DNA from 2 places in the Exiguobacterium sp. SH31 genome. Region 2 is predicted to be linked to the other one. Evidence: a T-box and tRNA genes for the amino acid it is inferred to sense, from the RefSeq annotation. Region 2 holds a T-box; the other holds one or more tRNA genes.
The links. The T-box of region 2 lies ahead of A6395_RS13050 (valine--tRNA ligase). A T-box ahead of a tRNA ligase gene usually reads a tRNA of that ligase, here a tRNA-Val.

Region 1 (10,692 bases), on a different contig from region 2:
ATCATTTGACTAAAATGGAGAGATCTTAATGAATTCATTACTTGCCATGCCGCTGCATCAACCGGTGCTCATATCTGATTTAACGCGAATTGATGACCGCTTGCGGCGTCGCATGATTGCCTTAGGATTTTATGAAGGTTGCTCCGTACGAATCAAGCGCCGGGCCATCTTTTCCGGACCGCTCACGATTGAACAACTTGAACATCAACAAATGATTGCCATCCGTCGCTGTGACGCTGAACAGATCGGGGTGATCGTCCCGTGACGCAACGGATTGCCTTGATCGGAAACCCGAACACCGGAAAAACGTCTCTATTTAACCGATTGACCGGCTCCTTCGCCCACGTCGGTAACTGGGCAGGTGTCACGATCGAACAGAAAATCGGGCAGCTGCATGGAAACTTTGGACAGTTGATCGACTTGCCCGGTGTCTATGATTTAGACCCGCTATCGGCTGACGAAGCAATCGTCTCGCGATTCCTGTTGCAGGAACCGTTCGATGGGATGATCAATATCATCGATGCCTCGCAGTTCGAACGCAACTTACAATTAACGCTCCAATTGCTCGAAATGGGCCGTCCGCTTCAAATCGGCTTGAACATGGTCGATGTCGCCAAAGGACGGGGCATCCACATCAATTTAGAGCGCTTGAAAGAACGTTTGGACGCGGACTTGTTTCCGATCACAGCGCGTACAGGTGCCGGCTGTGAAGTCCTCCTGTCCTCCCTGCGAACAACCCCACGCGAACCTTTCGTACTCGATTACGGGGAAGAGACCGAACAGGCGATTCAACAAATTCTTGAAGCGACAGGACTGAGTGAGCGCGATCGCTGGATCGCCGTTCAATACTTGGCCGGAAATCGCGTCATTTCAGAACAGCTCGAATCGTCGTCGCGAACCGTCAATGAAATTCGTAAAGCGTTAGAAGTGAAACTCGGACGCTTCGCCCACGCCCATATTACAGAACGCAGACGCGACTGGACGAAAGACGTTCGCCATCACGTCGTCGATCAGCAAGGCGTACACCAAGCCACGGTCACCGACCGCATCGATGCCGTCGTGACACATCCGATCTGGGGCTTACCTATTTTCTTTACAGTACTTTACGCCCTGTTCCACATCACGTTCAACTGGATCGGTGCCCCGTTGTCCGATCTGTTGGATGGATTTTTGTCGGGTCCGGTCACATCCGGAACGAGCTCGTTGTTACAACTCCTCGGGACCTCTTCTTTCATCCAGGCGTTGCTGATTGATGGGGTGATCGCGGGTGTCGGCGGCGTCCTCGTCTTCGTCCCTCAGATTTTCGTGCTCTTTTTCTTTATCTCGTTTTTAGAGGATTCTGGCTATATGGCGCGTGTCGCCATTGTCATGGACCGATTTATGCAACTCGTCGGACTGAACGGGAAAAGTTTCATTCCGATGATCATTGGATTTGGTTGTAACGTCCCGGGCATTATGGCGGCACGGACGGTCGAGGAAGAGCGGGAGCGGCTCGTCACAATTTTCATTTCACCGTTCATGTCGTGCTCGGCGCGTTTGCCAATTTATGCTGTCTTCGCCGCCAGTTTTTTCGCATCAAACCAAGCGCTCGTTGTCTTGTCGCTCTATATGCTCGGGATCGTCCTGGCGTTGATTGCTGCAAAAATATTCACGTCCGTATTGGCGGCGGAAGATCGGAACAGCCTCTTTATCGTTGAACAGCCTCCATATCGTGTCCCCCAAGGGTTGACGCTTTGGCGCAGCACGTGGCAAAAAGCGAAAGGGTTCGTCCGAAAAGCAGGTACGTTCATCTTCGGCGGTTCCGTCTTCATTTGGTTACTCGCCTATTCCGGTCCAGCCGGAATGGACGTCCCGATGAATGAGAGTTTTCTCGCTATGATCGGCGGGGTCGTTGCGACGTTGTTAGTTCCACTCGGTTTCGGGACGTGGCAGGCCGGTGCTTCGCTCATCACAGGTTTTTTAGCGAAAGAAGTCGTCGTATCGACGATGGCGATCATTTATGCGGTCAGCGAATCAGACTTGTCCGCCTCGTTGCTTCCCGTGTTTACGCCGTTGAGCGCATATAGCTTCATGGCGTTCGTCCTCTTGTACGTCCCTTGTCTAGCGACCGTCGCCGTCATTCGGCGTGAAGTGGGCAGCGCCAAGTTAACGTGGGTTGCTAGCCTTTATGGGCTTGGTGTTGCGTACGTCGTATCACTGATGATCTATCAAATCGGTCGTCTGTTCGGATTGGCTTAACAAGGAGGAAAACTTATGTCCTTATTTGATGTATTGATCGGTCTTGCCGTATTCGGGTACGCCGCTTATTCGCTCCATCGCTACACCCGTAAAGCAAAAGCTGGTAAATGCGCCACGTGCGAAATCGCACCGACTTGTACGACATCCTGTGACGCAGCAGACTGGGATCAAATCATTGCGGAAGCACTACATCCTGATCAACCAGTCACAGCCCACAAAAAAACGGATTAGCGCGAAAAAATGCGCTAGTCCGTTTTTCATTGGAGGATATGTAACGTGGTGACAATGATCGCGACCATCAAAATACCGGGCAGCAAGTTGGCGACACGAATCCGGGTGATTCCGACCAGGTTTAACCCGATGGCGACGATCATGACGCCGCCGGTCGCCGTCATCTCCAAAATAAAGTCATCCATGAGCGACTCCGGAATAAACTTCATGATCTGGATGGCGAGCAACGCGATTGCCCCTTGGTACAACAAGACCGGCACGGCCGAGAACATGACGCCGATGCCGAGCGTCGAACTGAGCACGAGCGCCGTGAAACCGTCAATCAACCCTTTTGTATAGAGGACGTCATGGTCCCCGCGCAGGCCACTGTCGAGCGCCCCGATGACGGCCATCGCCCCGATCACAAAGATGAGCGTCGCCGTGATGAAGCCTTCCGCGATGCTCGACTTACTTTTCCCACCGAGACGCCGTTCCAACTGATAGCCGATCTCGTTCAACTTCTCGTCGAGCTTCCACCATTCGCCGAGCGCGGCTCCGATGACGAGACTGCCGATGACGATTAAAAAATTCTCACTCTTCATGCCCATCTGCACACCAAGCACGACGACGGCGAGACCGATGGCAGCCGTGACCGTCTCTTTCATCCGCTCGGGGATTCGGTGAAACAACAACCCGAGTAATGTGCCGACCACGATCAAGGCCGCATTGACGATTGTTCCGGTTAATACCATCGTATAATTCCCCGTTTCTGTATGTATTGAGAGGAATATACCAACTGTTTATGTGGGCTGTCAATTAAAAGAATACACAAAAAAAGCCACTTCTCGTAAGAAGTGGCTGCGCGGAAACCCACGTTCCTATGGGTTTCGCATCGGGTTTGGCACCCAAGTGATTCTGACTGGGCTCGAACCAGCGACCTCTACCCTGTCAAGGTAGCGCTCTCCCAGCTGAGCTACAGAATCAGGTCGTGTCCTCTCTTTAGGACACTATTAATATATCAAGAAACTAATGCCTTGGCAACTGTTTTTTAAAACTTTTTTATTTTTTTCACCGTGTCATTTCTTCCCGTTTCATGTGACGACATAGACGTTCCAAATCACCGGCATACACGGACACGATCATGCCTCCGTGTTCGGTGTCACGGTCCCAATGCAACCCATTCGCTTTGGCGACTCGCTGTGACGGCACGTTGTCCGGGTGAATGAGCGAGATGATGTCTTTCTCGCCGTCCTCGAACGCATGTTGCATGAGACGCGCGGCCGCTTCCCGACCGTAGCCCATGTGCCAGTGCTTCGGTGCCAGCCAATAACCGACCTCGAGCTCGATGTTGCCATCAAGTTCATGCAAGAGCGTCCCGGCATGGCCGATCGGCTCATCGCTTTGATGTGTCATCAGCTTGAGGAGTCCGGTCTGTCGGCCCGTCGTATAGCGGGCCAACTGTCTCTCGAACCATTCGATTGTCTGTTCATCCGTATATGGCTTGCCGTCCGGACTGATGAAGCGCATCACCCGCGGATCTTGGAGTAACGATTTTACGAAATAGAAATCGGAGATTGTATAAGGTTCAAGCCGTAGACGTTCTGATTGCAACTCGACAAGATTCATCTTTCCCGCCCCTTTCTTTCACAGTCTGAACTATTCAATTCCCGTTTCTATCTCATTTCAATCCTATTCACGCCACGACTTTCAACCCGATAACGCTCCCGATAATGAGAATTAAAAAGAAGACACGCCAGCGATCCCTTGACTCGTTCAAGTACAACATACCGAGAATCACTCCACCCGCCGCGCCGATCCCGACCCAAATCGAGTAGGCGAGCCCGAGTGGCAACGTCTCGAGCGAACGTGACAATAAATAAAAACTTAGTGCAAACGTCGTGATCGAAAGAAGCGACCATTTTAAAATCTGATAGCCTTTTGATTTTCCCATGAAGAAAACAGCAAGCATCTCAGCGAGCCCAGCCCCGATTAAAAATGTCCAACTCATGCCGAATCACCTCCTGTCACTTGCTTCAAACCGACCACCCCGATGAGGAGCGTCGCGATAAACAACAGCTTCATTCCCGTCATCGTCTCATCAAATAAAATATTTCCAACGATGACCGTCCCGACGGCGCCAATACCCGTAAAAACGGCGTACCCGGTGCCAGCTGGCAACACACGGAACGACATCGCCAACAAGCCAAAACTGACAATCAATAACACGATGGTCACGACGGTCGGTCCTAATACGGTAAACCCGTTCGACAATTTCATCGTCGTCGCCCAAACAATTTCAAGAAGTCCGGCGAGCACGAGCCACAACCAAGCCATTTGTTCCTTTTTCATGTCCACCCGACTCCTTTCTTGAAAATTTTAAATGCCGCATGCTGTCGTTGCGCTCGATTCGTTGCAAACGAAAAGAGTGAAAGCAACGCCCCGTCCAAAAAGCAATAGTACGCGTCATATACGTCGTCGAGCGATTGTTCCGGTAAATCGCCACGCTCCATCGCCAAACGGAACTGCTCTTTCTCAAACGCCTGGAGCTCGGTCTCGACCGACCCGATCGTCGTCTCGATGAAGACGCGCAGCTCAGGAGGCGGTACGAGCAGCATTCGCTTCGTCAACATCCACGTCTCTTCTTCTTCGAAGAAATGAATCAGCGCTTCAACGATTGCCTCGATCCGTTCGAGCGGTGCCGCATCATTTGACTCGTCCCGCGCTTGTGACCAAGCATGCTGGTAACGCTCGGCCATCTGTTCGACGACTTGTTTGAACAGCTGTTCTTTTCCTTCGATGTGCGCATATAAAGATGCTTTCTTAATCCCGACATCTTCGGCGAGCGCCGCCAAAGACAGTCCTTCATATCCTTCGAGTGCGAACCGGCGTCTGGCAGCTTGTTCAATCCGTTGTTTCGTGGTCATTTGCGATCTACCCCTTTCATCTCCCCTCACTTTACCTAACGAATGGTAGGTAGTCAAACTTCCGGATTGAGTTTTTGTACGGACAACGCCAAAATGAGAAGAGACCGTCAGAGGAAGGAATGATTGTATGATCGAACAGTTTAGTTTCACCTTGCCGACCGAGACGATACGAGGCCGAAAACGAATCGTCCGCGTCTACCGCCCCGACTTCGCTCGTACCGACGAGGTGTTGCCCGTGCTCTATATGCATGACGGCCAAAACGTCTTCGACGGCAAGACCGCGACAATCGGGGAAGGTTGGGCAATCGACCGCCATCTCGACGATTTGCAACTGCCGCTCATGGTCGTCGCCATCGCGAGCGCTCCCGATTGGCTCGACCGATACGATGAGTACTCATTTTATGAAGACGAGATGCTTTATAAACGCATCGGACCTGAACTCGCTAAGACCCGACCGACACTCGGCGGCAAGGGGCGCCTGTATGCCGACTGGCTCATGCAGGAGCTGAAGCCGTGGATTGACGCCCGCTACGCGACCGATCCGGATGATGTCGGTGTGATGGGCAGTTCGATGGGCGGCGTCATCTCGCTCTATATGATGGCGACGTATCCGGCAATCCGTCGTGTCGGTTCGCTGTCGACGGCCGCCTGGTCCAACCTCGACTCGCTCATTCGCGAACTGAAACAAGCCGACCTGTCCGCCCGACTCTATATGGATATCGGCACGAACGAGACGAGCGGTCCGATCACACCGGAAGACTATTTATATACGAACGCGAAACTCGTCGAGACGATCGCTCGGACCGGTATCGCCTTCCGCTATGAAGTCGAGCCCGGGGCGGTCCACAACGAGATTGCGTGGCGGCGGCGGTTACCGAACGCGCTCGCATTCCTGTATGAACTCTCATGACATGAAAAGACGCAAAGGCGGTCGCCTTTACGTCTTTTCAACTATCTTTTTCTATTAGATGACCCAGTTCCCATCACGCATGATCGCTTCGCGTGTTCCATCCTCGAGCTCACCATCGATATTCATTTCGGCCGAACCGATCATGAAGTCGACGTGTGTCATCGAGTCGTTCGCGCCATTCTCAGCGAGTTCTTCGGGCGACATCGTCGGTCCGCCTTCAAGGCATGTCGAGTAGGCACGTCCGAGCGCCAAGTGGCACGATGCGTTCTCATCGAACAACGTGTTGTAGAAGAGGAGTCCCGAGTTCGAGATCGGCGAATCATCCGGCACGAGCGCAACTTCTCCGATGCGGCGTGCCCCTTCATCAAGGTTCAACAGTTCATCGAGTGCTGCCTGCCCTTGTTTCGCTTCCGCTTTCACGACTTTTCCGCCTTCGAACCAAAGCGTGAACCCGTCGATCAAGTTCCCGCTGTAGCTGAGCGGCTTCGTGCTCGACACGTGTCCTTCGACCGCATCTTTATCGGCGAGCGTGAACACTTCCTCCGTCGGCATGTTGGCGATGAAGTCGACGCCGTCCATGTTCGGACCACCGCCACCGAGGAAGACGTGCTTCTTCGGAAGACCGATCGTCAATTCCGTGCCTGGTGCTTTGTAGTGAAGTTTCGCGTATTTCTTGTCCGTCAACAGCTGCGCCCGTGAACGCAACGCTTGATCGTGCTCGTCCCAGGCGGCAACGACATCGTCTTGGTCCATTCGCGTTGCTGCGAAAATCGCTCTCCACAGGGCCGGAACCGCATCTTCACGGTCTGGGAATACTTTTTTCGCCCATGCTTCAGATGCACCGGCCACGATTGACCAGCTGACATTATCACTCATGACATACTTACGCCATTTTGCGAGCGCGACACCAGACGCCCGGTTCGAGTCGGCGATGCGTGATGATTCGACACCGTTCAGCGCGTCGGGATCGTCGCTGACGATCGACAAGAATGCCGTCTTCTCTTCCGCGAGTTGCTCGAATCGTGCTTTGAGCCACTCTGGGAACTCCTTGAACGCTTCAGTCGGTGCGTTGAAGTAACGCACTTTCGTCGTCTCTTCATCGCTCCAGTTGACGTACACTTGTTTCGCTCCGGCCGCGTAGGCTGCTTTCACGATTTGGCGGACGAGCGGTGCTTGGCTAATATCGGCTCGGACTTCGAGCTGTTGACCCGGTTGAATGTTGACACCTTTTTTGACAGCAAGCTCGGCATAGCGGGCAAATTCTGCCTCGGTCGGTAAAGTTACAGTAGACATATGTACAGTTCCTCCTTTTTCACTTATTTCTATTTTCTTAAATTTTCGGAAAAGTTGCAACCAAATCGCAAAAACGGGCATATTAGTAGATGTAGAGAGAAGGAGGAGAAAAACATGTCAGATTGGAAAACGACTTATTCACACTTTTTAAACAACGCCCAAACCGACTTCACCGAGAACGAAAAGCTAGGTGACTTATTAGTCCAAGGAGAACTCGCCCTAGCAAAAGTCACGGTCGACGTCGCCTCAAACGAAATCAGCGACATCGAACGAGAAGAGGAACTCACACTATACTTCCAAATGAAACAACTGCTTAACATGCTGCGTGCCGTCTACAACGCCCAGTTCGAGATGCAGCCCGACAAGCAACACGCTCTCGTCGCGGCCGTGCTCTATTTCGTCTCACCGTTCGACGCAATCCCGGACGACGCCCCGCTCGGACTGTTTGACGACGCTCAAGTCATCGACTACGTCCACGAACAGCTAGCGAGTGATATCGACCGTTTCCATAACGAGTTATAATCGTTCAAGACTTGAAATTCCGGCGTCATCGGAGTACGCTTGCATGAGTTCATTCAAAGGAGGCGTATGGCGCCTTAGCCACTCATATGTACGCAAAATCACGTAAACGGATTGCCGTCGAGACTGTCTTGTTTATCATCGCCGGAACAATCCTACAATCTATCTTTGTCGGTCTGTTACTCAAACCGAATGAAATCGGATCCGGTGGGATTGTCGGAATCACGCTCATCGTCAACGAGCTGTTCGGCACACCAATCGGACTCACCCAGCTAGTGCTAAATATCCCGCTCTTCATCATCGGGATCAAATATCTCGGGAGACGATTCATTCTCATGACAGGACTCGTCGTCATATTGTCATCGATTTTAATCGACGCGCTGCCTGTCCTCATTCCACCGACGCCGCTCGACGATCCGCTCGTCGCGTCCGTCTTCAGCGGTATCGTCTCAGGACTCGGTTTGGCACTTTTGTTATTTGCCGGGGCGTCGACAGGCGGACTCGATATTTTAGGGAAAGTCATCTTCATGAACAACCGCAACTTATCGCTCCCGAAAATCTTTTTGACCCAAGACATTATCGTCTATATCCTCGTGTTCATCACGTTCGATATTAAAGCGGTCATGTATGCGCTCGTCCTCAGTTTTGTCCGGTCGCGGACGTTGTTGACGATCCATCGCTTCTTCTCCGCCCAAAAACAGTGTTTCATCATCTGTAAAAAAGCGGACGAGATCAACTTGGTCATCAAACAGAACTTGAAGCGTGGGGTCACCATCATGGATGCGACCGGCGGCTATTCGAACGACGCGAAAAAAATGCTATACGTCGTCGTTCAAAACAACGAGATTCCAAAGTTGCGTCAAATCGTCTCAGACATTGATTCCGAGGCGTTTGTCACTGTCTCAGAAATCGACTCGATTGTCGGTAACTTTAAAGAACATTCGTATACACTCTGATCGACAGCATCGTGCTGTCGATTTTTTTGTGTAATAAATACTCGAACGGTCCGATAATAAGGATGAGCCTCAGAGACATATACAGAAGGAGGTGCATGAGTTGTCTAGCCACACTTTGCGCCAATCAGTCCCCGCGCTTCTCGTCGGGACGTTTTTTATCGGTTTATTCGTTATCTTATTCAGCCCTTATGCGTTAAGGGAGACGAGCTTGTTCGTCTACTTTATGATCATCGCACTCGTCGCCACCGTGGTAAGCGGGAGTGCCGTATTGCGCCATCACGGGATGCGCCGCTATATCTATCTTCTCATTAGCGCCGGCAACGTCTGTTTCATCGCTTATTTGGTGGGACACCGCTTTACCACGGCGATGTCGATTGACATGATGCTGTTCGTTCAAAACTTCTTTTATTTGATTATGGCCCTCATCGTCATCACCCAATCGATTGAAATTAGAACGTTGAAGTTGCGCACGTTTGATGTGTTCGCACTGCTCAGCTTTTTGATTGTCGGTGCGTTGCATATCTTCTTTTACACAAGGAACGGCGGCCAGTATGTCACGAATTTGAACGGCTTTGAAGAACAGATGGTGCTGATCAGCCTTTACATGGTGCTCGGTTTCTTATATTTGAATCGCATCGTGACATCCGGGCAAGGCTTCCGCGTGATGCTCCTCATCGGGATTCTCGGTTTTACCATCGCCTCGATCATCAATGAGCTGCAGTTGTTCACCGGTATCGGCCATGAGCTTCTCCATTTACTTCAAGTCATCAGCATTCTCATCATTTCAATCAGTTATTTGTTTGATGAATCGACAGAAGACGTCCTCGCCCATGATTCTGTGCTTGATTACGTCATCTACAGTACGATTGTCATGTTGTACATGCTCGCATCAGACCGACTGCTCGGCACCTCGATCATCGACTCGATGATTGCGAACGCGGTGTTGCTGTTGCTCATCCGTCAATTCGTTGTTGCTAAGCAGAACGCACTCATTAGCCATCGGTTACATACCGTCAATACAGACCTCGAAGTCGCGGTCACGACGAAAGCCCACGAGCTCGAACTCCGTGAACAACAGTACCGCTCACTGTTCGCGTATCACGCAGAACCCATCTTTTTGTTCGACCTTGACGGCGAAGTGTTGTCTGTCAACGAAGCAGGGAGCTCTGTCCTCGGTCATGACACCGAGACGCTCATCGGATCAAATATTTTAGACATCATCGAACAAACGGATCGATCCGCCTATACGAACGTGTTACGTGACCTTACGAACGGACGTCCACAAACATTAGACGTCAATGTCGTGACAGAAGATGGTTCGGCACGCGTTTGGCAATTGATGAACATCCCGATGATCATTGATGGGGAAGTCGAAGGCATCTATGCCATCGTCAAAGACATCACGCAAATGATCGTCCAACAAGAACAGATCCTTTATCAGGCTAACCATGATAGCTTGACCGGGCTGCATAACCGTTACGCGCTGCAAGAACAGATCGAGCGCCTGATCACGGACGGCCGACCGTTCACACTCATGTTCTCCGACCTCGACGGGTTCAAAGAAATCAATGACCAGTTCGGCCATCATATGGGTGATCAGTTGCTGCAGCACATCGGTAAACGTCTACGCAGCGCCTTGTTG
Region 2 (10,692 bases):
GTCACGGACACGGTTCGCGATACGGACGAGATCAACCTCGCGAATCGGTTCGCCGTTCAACATGATCCGCTCCTCGAACTGGATGATGTACGGCGAGATGAACGTCCCGACGTTCAACCCTTCAGCGATAGCCATCGCCCGCAAAAACGCGACGGTCGATCCCTTCCCGTTCGTCCCGGCCACGTGAATCGACGGCAATTCGTCAATCTGTAACGTCTCGAGCATCCACTCGACTCGATTCAATCCAGGCTTGATCCCGAACCGCAGTTGTCCGTTCAGCCATTCAAATACGTCTTGTCTTGTCTCCATCTTTAACCCACCCCTGTTCTAACACTTCCCTCCCATCTTACCAAAATTCACGAAGGCCTACGCAGAGAATCGGCTGTGCTATACTCGAAGCGAACAGAGATAGGAGGAATTCAGATGAAAGACACAGGTTGGAACTTTGAAGCGACGTACGTCGAACTTCGTGATACGTTTTACGACCGTGGGCCGATCAACCCGGTCGACAAACCAGAACTCGTCTTATTGAATGAACCCCTCGCCGAGACACTCGGACTCGATATTGATGCATTGAAAGAAGACGTGGCGCTCCTGTCCGGAAACCGGCAGACTGACACGTCGTTCTCGCAAGCGTACGCCGGGCATCAGTTCGGCAACTTCACGATGCTCGGTGACGGACGCGCCCTCTTCTTAGGGGAACACGTCACAGCGAACGGTAAACGGGTCGACGTGCAGTTGAAAGGCTCAGGACCGACCGCATACTCACGAGGTGGTGACGGCCGGGCCGCTATCGGGCCGATGGTACGCGAATATTTGATTAGTGAAGCGATACACGCGCTCGGTATCCCGACGAATCGGGCACTTGCCGTCGTCAAGACTGGTGAGCCGGTCATGCGTCAAGGGCCGAAGCACGGTGCCGTCTTGACCCGCGTCGCCTCGAGCCATATCCGCGTCGGCACGTTCCAATACGCGGCCGCTGCCGGGTCGATCGATGACGTCACCGCCCTCGCCGACTATGCGATCCATCGTCACGACTCAAGTCTCGAAGGTCGTCCTGACCGCTACGAGGCGTTCCTCGGACGCGTCATCGAACGTCAGGCGAAACTGATCGCCGACTGGCAACTCGTCGGCTTCATCCACGGTGTCATGAACACGGATAACACGTTCATCAGCGGCGAAGGACTCGACTACGGCCCGTGCGCATTCATGGATACGTATCATCCAAACACCGTCTTCAGCTCGATCGACCGCGAGGGCCGTTACGCCTACGCGAATCAGCCGTATATCGGGTCGTGGAACTTGGCCCGGCTTGCCGAGACGCTGTTGCCGCTGCTCGCCGACACGCAAGAAGCTGCCGTCGATATCGCCAATCGTTTGTTGAACGATTATACGGAGATTTATAAACAAACGTACTTCACCGGACTCGCCCATAAGATCGGTCTCTACGTCCGAAAAGACGACGATGACGCGCTGACGGACGAACTGCTCCGACTCATGATGGAGACCGAGGCCGACTTCACGAACACGTTCCGCGCGCTCACGCTCGGAGAAACGGAGTCACTTCCGTTCGCGTCGCGTGACGATGGAAAGGCCTGGCTTTCGGCATGGCGTAAACGTCTCGCTGAACAAGCTCTCCCAGACGAAGATGTGACGCGACTCATGCGCCAACACAACCCGGCCGTCATCCCGCGCAACCATCACGTCGAATCAGCGATCATGGCAGCCGAGCGAGGTGACTTCGGTCCGACAACCGCCTTGCTCGACGTGTTGCGTCAGCCGTATGACTACGAAGCCGATTACGGGCGTTACGTCTCGACGGGACCAGAGCGGACGTATCCATATCAGACGTTTTGTGGCACATAAACCATTCCGTTCTTTCGGGATGGTTTTTTTGGTGGGAACCTTTGTTTAATTCTTTCGTAAAGTTGAAGGAATGTATAGAAGGAGGTAACGCTTATGAATGAACAGACGATTTCGTATTGGAATCAATTTTGGGAACAAGATTCTACTCTTCAGCCGGATGATGTCGAAGCTTTTCAATTCGGTGATGACGCGAACCACTTAGCAAAACTTGTCACTTCAGGTCAAAAAACAGCCACATGTTCTGCTTATATCTTATATGAGATTGAGCAAGAACCTCTTCCGTACGTCGGTCAGTACGCCATCGTTCTCGATGCCACAGATCACCCCGTCGCCATCATTCGGACGACAGAAGTCACAATCCAGCCAATGAATGAAATCTCAGAAGATTTCGTATTGTCCGAAGGTGAAGGTGATTACGCGGAGTGGTGGCATGCACACAAGCGGTTTTTTACAGATTTGCTCAGCACGTATCAACGTTCATTTACAGAAGATATGAAAGTCGTCTGTGAACGCTTCGAGGTCGTACATCAAATTTAACATTATTAGGAGAAAATACTATGCGATTACTTGCTTCACTCATTTCTCTCGGTTTCGCTTGTCTGATTTCGCTCGAGCTATGGCAAGGTCCATTTCTAAGCAATTGGGTATGGACGATGCCAGCCTTCTTTCTAGGTGTCTCGTTAGTCCAATTCATGAAGCATTTGAACGAGCTCGAATGGAGTGACTCGAAATGAAGAGGACCGTCTTGCTCATGACGATAATCGTCGTGTCCACGTCCTACCTCGTCTACAGTTTTTATCTGTCGTTGACGAATCAATCGATTCAGCCACAATTCACCGGGCTTGCGATTGGCGCCCTGCTCACGTCGTCTTACTTCGTGACGACGAAACGATTATCGTTTTGGACAGAGCCAGAGGAAGAGGACGTATGAAAGTTCTTTTTTTCCATCTTACTAGGATTCGGTAGCATCCTCTATCTCGTCTATGCCGTTCATCTATTCCGTATCGGACATCCTCAACCGACTTTGTTTCACCTTCTCATTGCTATCGTTCTCTCTGGCCTCATCCACGTTGGACGCAAACGAAACCCTGAACATCGATGACGATGCTCGGGGTTATTCTTTACTCTAGATTTAAAGCCCATAATGAATCATATCTTTCTTTTCAACTTGGGCTTGAGCGATTTTCAAAACGAGTCGATTCAGTTGCTTGGATTCATGCATATACATCATCGCTTTGACGACTTGATAGAATAATGCCAGTGACTCATACGGAATGAGTGTGACTCCACACTCCTCTAATCCGTATCCGGGACGGTCATAGGAATGAGAATACGTGCGCATATGATTTAGCTCATCGATAAAAGCATCTACACACTCTCCGTCCACCGAGATACAGTCGTATTTCTCTGGAGTATAATCGTCAAATGATGATTGACGGATTGTTGCATCTAATACACCGAATTCATGAGTGTACGCCATGGTCTTCCCTCCTCCTGAATGATTGAAAGTAGCTTGTTCACTTCATTGGAAAATCTACCGCCCACACTTCCGGCAATGAGTCTGATAGTATAAGCAGCACCTCTTCCGATACGTTCCCTGTCACAACAATGAGCTTGCCTTGCTCTAGATGAAACAAGCCATTCCCATTCGGCTGATTTAAGCGGTATCGCTTATTCAAAGCGTCTCGGCGTTCGATCAATTCACCTTCTGCCACACTAAACGCATCGGTCACCCAAATGGTGATACGTTGTGTTTCATCGTAAAGTGTCCACATCTCCACAGGCCGCTCAAGTTGATCCATCTCGAAGTTTGCGACAAATAGCTCCTCTTTAGGCAGGTCCAACCCATGACGGACTTTTTCGGCCGCCTCGGGGACCGTAAAATTTTGAATGCCATGCAGGACCCACTCTTCGTTTCGAGAATAGTTGAACACGCCAAACGAACTGTCGTGGTCAGGTAACTTGATCGCGATGAGTCCGATATCGCCGATGACCGATTCATAGAGGACGCCGTCTCTCGAAGGTCGTTCGGACGTGCCATCTGTATATTGAATCGTGTATTGAGCCACGACCGCATCGACGAGACGATTGGTCCCTTTCGGCACGTCCTCGATCATCGAGCCTAACACTTCTTTCTCATCCGCTTCGGCAACCTCCACTTCTGACGACTTTGCCTCTTCTTCCTTCACATTGATTGTAACTTCTGTATGCGCAGGTTCTCTTTCCACAACCTTTTGTTCGTCCATGGCACACGCACTCAATCCAATCATCGCTAGACTCAACACCATTGCGATTCGTCTCATATCACTCCACCTTTATCTTGTCTCCTTCCCTAAATTCTCCCAAACCACAAAAAAACCTTCCTCGGAGAACAAATTCTCCAAAGAAGGTTGATGTCTTACTTGCGTAACTCTTCAAGACGCGCACGCACGGCGTCACGCTTGTCGAGGTAGTCTTTTTCTTTCGCTTTCTCTTCGTCGATGACGTGAGCCGGTGCTTTGCCGGTGAAACCGGGGTTACCGAGTTTCTTCTGCACGCGTTCGACTTCTTTCTCGTACTTCGTCACTTCTTTTTCAAGACGGGCGATCTCTTCTTCGAAGTTGATCAAGTCGGCGAGCGGGATGAACAGCTCCGCGCCCGTCATGATCGCTGACATCGATTTGTCAGGCGCCGTCAAGCCACGACCGATTTCGAGCTCTGTCGCGTTCGTGAACTTGCCGATCGTCGCTTCGTTCTCGCTCAAGTAGCCTTGTGTCGTGTCGTCACTCGTCGCGATGAACAGTTGGATCGGTTTCGACATCGGTGCGTTCACTTCCGAACGGATGTTACGAACCGAACGGATGACGTTCATGACCGCTTCGAACGCCGGTACCGACTCCGCATAGTGGAGGTCGTCACGACGCGTCGGATAGCTCGCACGGACGATCGAGTCGCCTTCGTGCGGCAAGTGCTGCCAAATTTCCTCTGTCAAGAACGGCATGAACGGATGCATGAGACGCATGATCGAATCGAGCGTATGCGCGAGCACCGAACGTGTCGTCGCTTTCGCCGCTTCGTCCTCACCGTAGAGCGTGAGTTTCGCCATCTCGATGTACCAGTTACAGAACTCTTCCCAGATGAAGTTGTACAAGTAACGACCGGCTTCACCGAACTCGTACTTGTCGACGAGGCGTGTCACTTGGTCGACCGTGTCGTTCAAGCGCGTCAAGATCCACTTGTCGGCGAGCGTCTTCTCACCTGAGAGGTCGATATCTTCAAACTTCATCCCGTCCATGTTCATGAGGGCGAAGCGGCTCGCGTTCCAAATCTTGTTCGCGAAGTTCCATGTCGATTCGATTTTCTCCCAGTAGAAGCGAAGATCGTTCCCTGGTGTCGAGCCCGTGAGCAGGAACCAGCGGAGCGAGTCGGCACCGTACTGGTCGATGACTTCCATCGGGTCGACGCCGTTACCGAGCGATTTCGACATCTTGCGGCCTTCCGAGTCACGGATCAGACCGTGGATGAGCACGTCGTTGAACGGCTGCTTGCCCGTGAATTCGAGCGATTGGAAGATCATCCGCGATACCCAGAAAAAGATGATGTCGTAACCCGTGACGAGCGCGCTCGTCGGGAAGTAGCGTTTGAAGTCTGCCGAGTCCGTGTCCGGCCAGCCCATCGTCGAGAACGGCCAGAGCGCTGACGAGAACCACGTGTCGAGCACGTCTTCGTCTTGATGCCAGTTCTCAATGTCAGCCGGCGCTTCTTTGCCTACATAGACTTCGCCTGTCTCGTTATGGTACCAAGCCGGGATGCGGTGGCCCCACCAAAGTTGACGACTGATGCACCAGTCACGGATGTTTTCCATCCAGCGGAGGTACGTGCCTTCGAACCGCTCTGGGACGAAGTTGACTTTCGTCTCGTCGTTGCCTTGCGCTGCGAGCGCCGCTTTCGCGAGTGGCTCCATATCGACGAACCATTGCTTCGACAAGTAAGGCTCGATGACCGCGCCTGAACGTTCCGAATGACCGACCGAGTGCGTATGCGGCTCGATTTTGACGAGCGTGCCATCCGCTTCTAAGTCTTTGACGAGCTGCTTGCGGCAGTCGAAGCGGTCGAGCCCTTCGTACTTGCCAGCATTCTCGTTCATCGTCCCCGACTCGTCCATGACGAGGATACGTGGAAGCTCGTGACGGTTCCCGATCTCAAAGTCGTTCGGGTCGTGCGCCGGCGTGATCTTCACGCAACCGGTACCGAACTCGACGTCGACATAGTCGTCCGCGACAATCGGGATCTCACGGTTCATGACCGGGAGCATGATCGTCTTACCGACGAGGTGCGCGTAGCGCTCGTCTTTCGGGTTGACAGCGACGGCCGTATCGCCGAGCATCGTCTCGGGGCGTGTCGTCGCGATCTCGATGTGGCCTGAGCCATCAGCGAGCGGATATTTCATATGGTAGAACGCGCCTTCGACTTCTTGATAGATGACTTCGATGTCGGAGACGGCCGTTTTTTGTGCCGGGTCCCAGTTGACGATATATTCGCCGCGGTAGATCAAGCCTTTTTCATACAAACGGACGAAGACTTCCTGGACCGCTTTAGAGAGTCCCGCGTCGAGTGTGAACCGTTCACGCGAGTAGTCGAGACCGAGGCCGAGTTTTGACCACTGGGCACGGATCGTGTCGGCGTACTCGTCTTTCCATTCCCACGTCTTCTCGAGGAACTTCTCGCGTCCGAGGTCGTAACGCATGATGCCGTCCTCACGGAGCTTCTGTTCAACTTTCGCCTGTGTCGCGATACCGGCGTGGTCCATCCCTGGGAGCCAGAGGACGTCATAGCCTTGCATGCGCTTCAAGCGCGTAAGTAGATCTTGGAGCGTCGTATCCCACGCGTGTCCGAGGTGAAGTTTCCCTGTGACGTTCGGTGGTGGGATGACGATCGTGTACGGCTGTTTCGAGTCGTCCTCGTCCGCCTTGAACACGTTGTTCTCCATCCAATAGTCGTACCATTTCGCTTCCGTCGCACTCGGGTCGTACTTCGTCGGCATGCTGATTTCGTTTGTTTCGTTGGTCATTGTGCCAATCCTCCTCTATCTGTCTACACAAAAAACGGCTGCTCTCGTCCTTAACGCTAAGGACGAAAGAAGCCGTATCTTCCGCGGTACCACCTTAGTTCGCCAACACGTGGCGCCCTCAAAATCGAATAACGGTCGATGGACCGAACCTTCCTACTTGATTCAAAAGGTCAGCTCCGAGGCGACTTCCGCACACTTCCCTCGCGACCTTGCACCGTGCGGCCGCGTCTCTAGAAAGGAGTGTTGTTGCGTACTATTCCTCATCATAGCTTTTAAACGTATCTGTTAAACAATTGTAGCGATTGAAGACGTTTCAGTCAAGATTACAGTGAAAACTCTTGTTGCAGCTCTTTAAACGTCGCATCGACCGCAGCGAGCGTCGCGTCGATATCCTCGTCCGTATGCACAGTCGACAAGAACAAGCCTTCGAACTGTGACGGTGGCAAGAACACGCCGCGCGCCGCCATCTTCTGATAGTACGAGCGGAACATGTCGAGGTTCGACGTTTTCGCCTTCTCGAAGTTCGTCACTTTCTCGTTCGTGAAGAAGAAGCCGAACATCGAGCCGGCCCGGTTCGTGTCGTGCGGGATGTTATATTTCTCGGCCGCTGCCGTGAAACCTGCCGCGAGGCGGTCGGCTTTGCGCTCGAACTCCTCGTAGTGCTCAGGCTTGAGTTGCGACAGCGTCGTGTAGCCGGCGATCATCGCGAGCGGGTTGCCTGAAAGCGTCCCTGCTTGGTAGATCGGCCCTTGCGGTGCGATGTGTTCCATGATCTCCCGTTTGCCGCCGTAAGCGCCGACCGGAAGGCCACCGCCGATGACTTTGCCGAGGCACGTAAGATCAGGCGTCACGCCAAAGTAACCTTGGGCGCAATTGTAGCCGACGCGGAAGCCGGTCATGACCTCGTCAAAGATGAGGAGCGCGCCGTTTTGTTCCGTGATTTCACGAAGTCCTTCGAGGAATCCTGGCTGCGGCGGGACGAAGCCCATGTTGCCGGCAGCCGGTTCGACGATGACGCCGGCGATGTCGTCGCCGTGCTTCTCGAACGCGATGCGAAGCGCGTCGAGGTCGTTGTATGGGACGGTGAGCGTATGGCTCGCCAAGTCTTTTGGGACGCCCGGTGAGTCCGGGAGACCGAGTGTCGCGACACCAGATCCGGCTTTGATGAGGAGCGAGTCCCCGTGGCCGTGGTAGCAGCCTTCAAACTTCAAGATCTTCGTCTTGCCCGTATAGCCGCGTGCGAGGCGGAGAGCCGCCATCGTCGCTTCCGTACCGGAGTTGACCATGCGGACCATCTCAATCGATGGGACGCGGTCGATGACGAGCTCGGCCATCTTTGTCTCAAGCTCCGTCGGTGTCCCGAACGTCCAGCCTTTTTCAGCCTGATCTTGGATCGCTTTCATGACGACCGGGTCGCGGTGACCGAGAATGAGTGGTCCCCATGAGAGGACGTAGTCGATGTACTCGTTGCCGTCGATGTCGTAGACGCGTGAACCTTCACCGCGTTCGGCGAAGATCGGTGTCATCCCAACAGATTTATAGGCACGGACCGGGCTGTTGACCCCGCCCGGCATGAGTGGGAGTGCTTGTTTGAACGCTGCTTCTGAGCGAGTTTGCTTGTATGTCATGCGAATTCTCCTTCCAAATAGCGACAGACGTCTTTTGCGAAATACGTGACGATCAAATCGGCACCGGCCCGTTTGAAACCGACCATCGTCTCCATGACGATACGTTGTTCATCGATCCAGTCGTTCATCGACGCCGCTTTAATCATCGCGTACTCCCCGCTCACGTTATACGCCACGATCGGCATATCGAGCGAGTCGCGCATGTCGCGGATGATGTCCATGAACGCGAGCGCCGGTTTGACGATCATGAAGTCGGCACCTTGCTCGACGTCCGACTGTGATTCCCGGAACGCCTCGCGGCGGTTGGCCGGGTCCATCTGATAGCCTTTGCGGTCGCCTTCACCAGGCGCCGACTGCGCCGCGTCACGGAACGGTCCGTAGTACGCCGATGCGTATTTGACGCCGTAGCTCATGATCGGGATGTGGCTGAAGCCGTTTTGGTCGAGCCCTTCGCGGATGGCGGCGACGAAGCCGTCCATCATCGAGCTCGGCGCGATGATGTCTGCGCCCGCTTGCGCTTGCGTGATCGCCGTCTGGACGTGAAGCGGCAGTGACGCGTCGTTATCGACGTCACCGTTCTTCACGATGCCACAGTGGCCCGTCGACGTATATTCACAGAGGCACGTGTCGGCGATGACCGTGAGCTGTGGTGCCCACTCTTTCACTTTGCGGATCGCTTCTTGGACGATGCCGTGGTCGTGGTACGCTTCCGTGCCTTCCGGATCTTTATGCTCAGGTACACCGAACAAGAGAACGGACTCGAGCCCGAGGTCGACGAGCTCACGGATCTCGTCTTCGAGACGATCGAGCGAGAAGTTGAAGACGCCAGGCATCGAGCTGACTTCGCGTTTAATATTTGTCCCTTCGACGACGAAGAGCGGATAAATCAAATCTTCTTTCCGAACATGGTTTTCACGTACGAGTGCACGCATCGACTTCGACGAGCGCAGACGACGGTGACGGTCGAATTGGTTCATGAAAAATCTCCCCCTACACACTGTATTAATGCATCCATAGTATAACACTCAGGCACTCGGACCGGTAACGTCGACACTTCTCGGACGGCCCGCTCGGTCACTTCGCCGATGGCATACCACGTGCCGTGGAACCGCTCGAGGTATGGTGTGAGCGCGTGGACCGCGGATGGGCTGAGCACGAGCAGCGCCTCGACGTGTTCGAGCGCGGCCGCTTGATCGGCCGTGAGTGCTTTCTCGACCGTCTCATAGACGACCCAATCGTACACATGCGGCAATTGCTGCATGTGCTCGGTGTTCGCCAAATCCCCACGGGCGAACAAGATGACGTCATCCTCCCCGACGACGTTAGCCAACTCGCGGAACAACGCCTCGCCCGTATACGTCTCTGGCATGAGCGAAACGGTGAATCCTTCTGCCTCGAGCGCGTCCCGCGTCTTCTCGCCGACGGCAGCGACTTGAACGTTCCGAGGAACGTCTTGAAGCGCTGGGACAGCGGTTTGACTCGTGACGACGAGCCAATCGAACGAATCAGTTGGCATTGGTTTCCCGGTCAGCCGTGTCTCAATCATCGGGACGTGATGAACGGAAAGACCGCTCGCGTCGAGCAAGGCCCGTTGCGAAGCGGTCAGTCGTTTTGTCCCTGTGTACCAGACGTCACACATTGACCGAGGCGAGGATCTCGCGTCCGCCGCGTCCGAGCAAGTCGTCAGCGACGTCTTGACCGAGCGCGACTTCGTCCGTTGACGTTTTCGTCACACGGAGCACGTCTTTGCCGTCGACCGAGGCGATCAAGCCGGTGAGCGTGACCGTGTCCCCGTCGACCGTCGCGTAGCCGCCGACCGGTACGTGGCAGCTGCCTTCAATCGCCTTCAAGAACGTCCGCTCCGCCGTCGCAGCTTTCGCCGTTACGTCATCGTGAAGGAGCTGTAAAATCTGCGTCACTTCGGCGTCGTCTTTCCGGCTCTCGATCGCGAGCACGCCTTGTCCGACGGCCGGTACCATCATGTCGGCATCGAGCGCCTCGAACTTGACGCGGTCGGTCCAACCCATGCGCTCAAGTCCCGCTTTCGCGAGCAAGATGGCGTTGAAGTTCTCGGTATCGAGTTTTTTCAAGCGCGTGTCGATGTTGCCGCGAATCCATTGGATCTCGAAGTCCGGACGGGCCGCGAGC

Region 1: it encodes a tRNA-Val, which carries the amino acid that the T-box ahead of A6395_RS13050 (valine--tRNA ligase) is inferred to sense. The anticodon was not compared.

Annotation. Positions count from the first base shown of each region.
Region 1 covers NZ_LYTG01000081.1:14,414-25,105, reverse strand. The annotation lists gene A6395_RS11310 (FeoA family protein) at 29-265, shown strand; gene feoB (ferrous iron transport protein B) at 262-2,238, shown strand; gene A6395_RS11300 (FeoB-associated Cys-rich membrane protein) at 2,254-2,469, shown strand; gene A6395_RS11295 (DUF554 domain-containing protein) at 2,496-3,200, opposite strand; tRNA gene A6395_RS11290 (tRNA-Val) at 3,359-3,431, opposite strand; gene A6395_RS11285 (GNAT family N-acetyltransferase) at 3,517-4,074, opposite strand; gene A6395_RS11280 (DMT family transporter) at 4,142-4,456, opposite strand; gene A6395_RS11275 (DMT family transporter) at 4,453-4,782, opposite strand; gene A6395_RS11270 (TetR/AcrR family transcriptional regulator) at 4,794-5,372, opposite strand; gene A6395_RS11265 (alpha/beta hydrolase) at 5,500-6,282, shown strand; gene A6395_RS11260 (aminopeptidase) at 6,337-7,575, opposite strand; gene A6395_RS11255 (YkvA family protein) at 7,690-8,097, shown strand; gene A6395_RS11250 (YitT family protein) at 8,184-9,050, shown strand; gene A6395_RS11245 (putative bifunctional diguanylate cyclase/phosphodiesterase) at 9,166-10,692, shown strand, end outside.
Region 2 covers NZ_LYTG01000093.1:27,126-37,817, reverse strand. The annotation lists gene A6395_RS13080 (bifunctional folylpolyglutamate synthase/dihydrofolate synthase) at 1-309, opposite strand, end outside; gene A6395_RS13075 (protein adenylyltransferase SelO) at 424-1,866, shown strand; gene A6395_RS13070 (ASCH domain-containing protein) at 1,960-2,403, shown strand; gene A6395_RS16000 (hypothetical protein) at 2,424-2,600, shown strand; gene A6395_RS13065 (hypothetical protein) at 2,597-2,797, shown strand; gene A6395_RS13060 (hypothetical protein) at 2,999-3,346, opposite strand; gene A6395_RS13055 (hypothetical protein) at 3,384-4,169, opposite strand; gene A6395_RS13050 (valine--tRNA ligase) at 4,265-6,916, opposite strand; T-box leader at 6,972-7,192, opposite strand; gene hemL (glutamate-1-semialdehyde 2,1-aminomutase) at 7,240-8,544, opposite strand; gene hemB (porphobilinogen synthase) at 8,541-9,521, opposite strand; gene A6395_RS13035 (uroporphyrinogen-III synthase) at 9,518-10,183, opposite strand; gene hemC (hydroxymethylbilane synthase) at 10,176-10,692, opposite strand, start outside.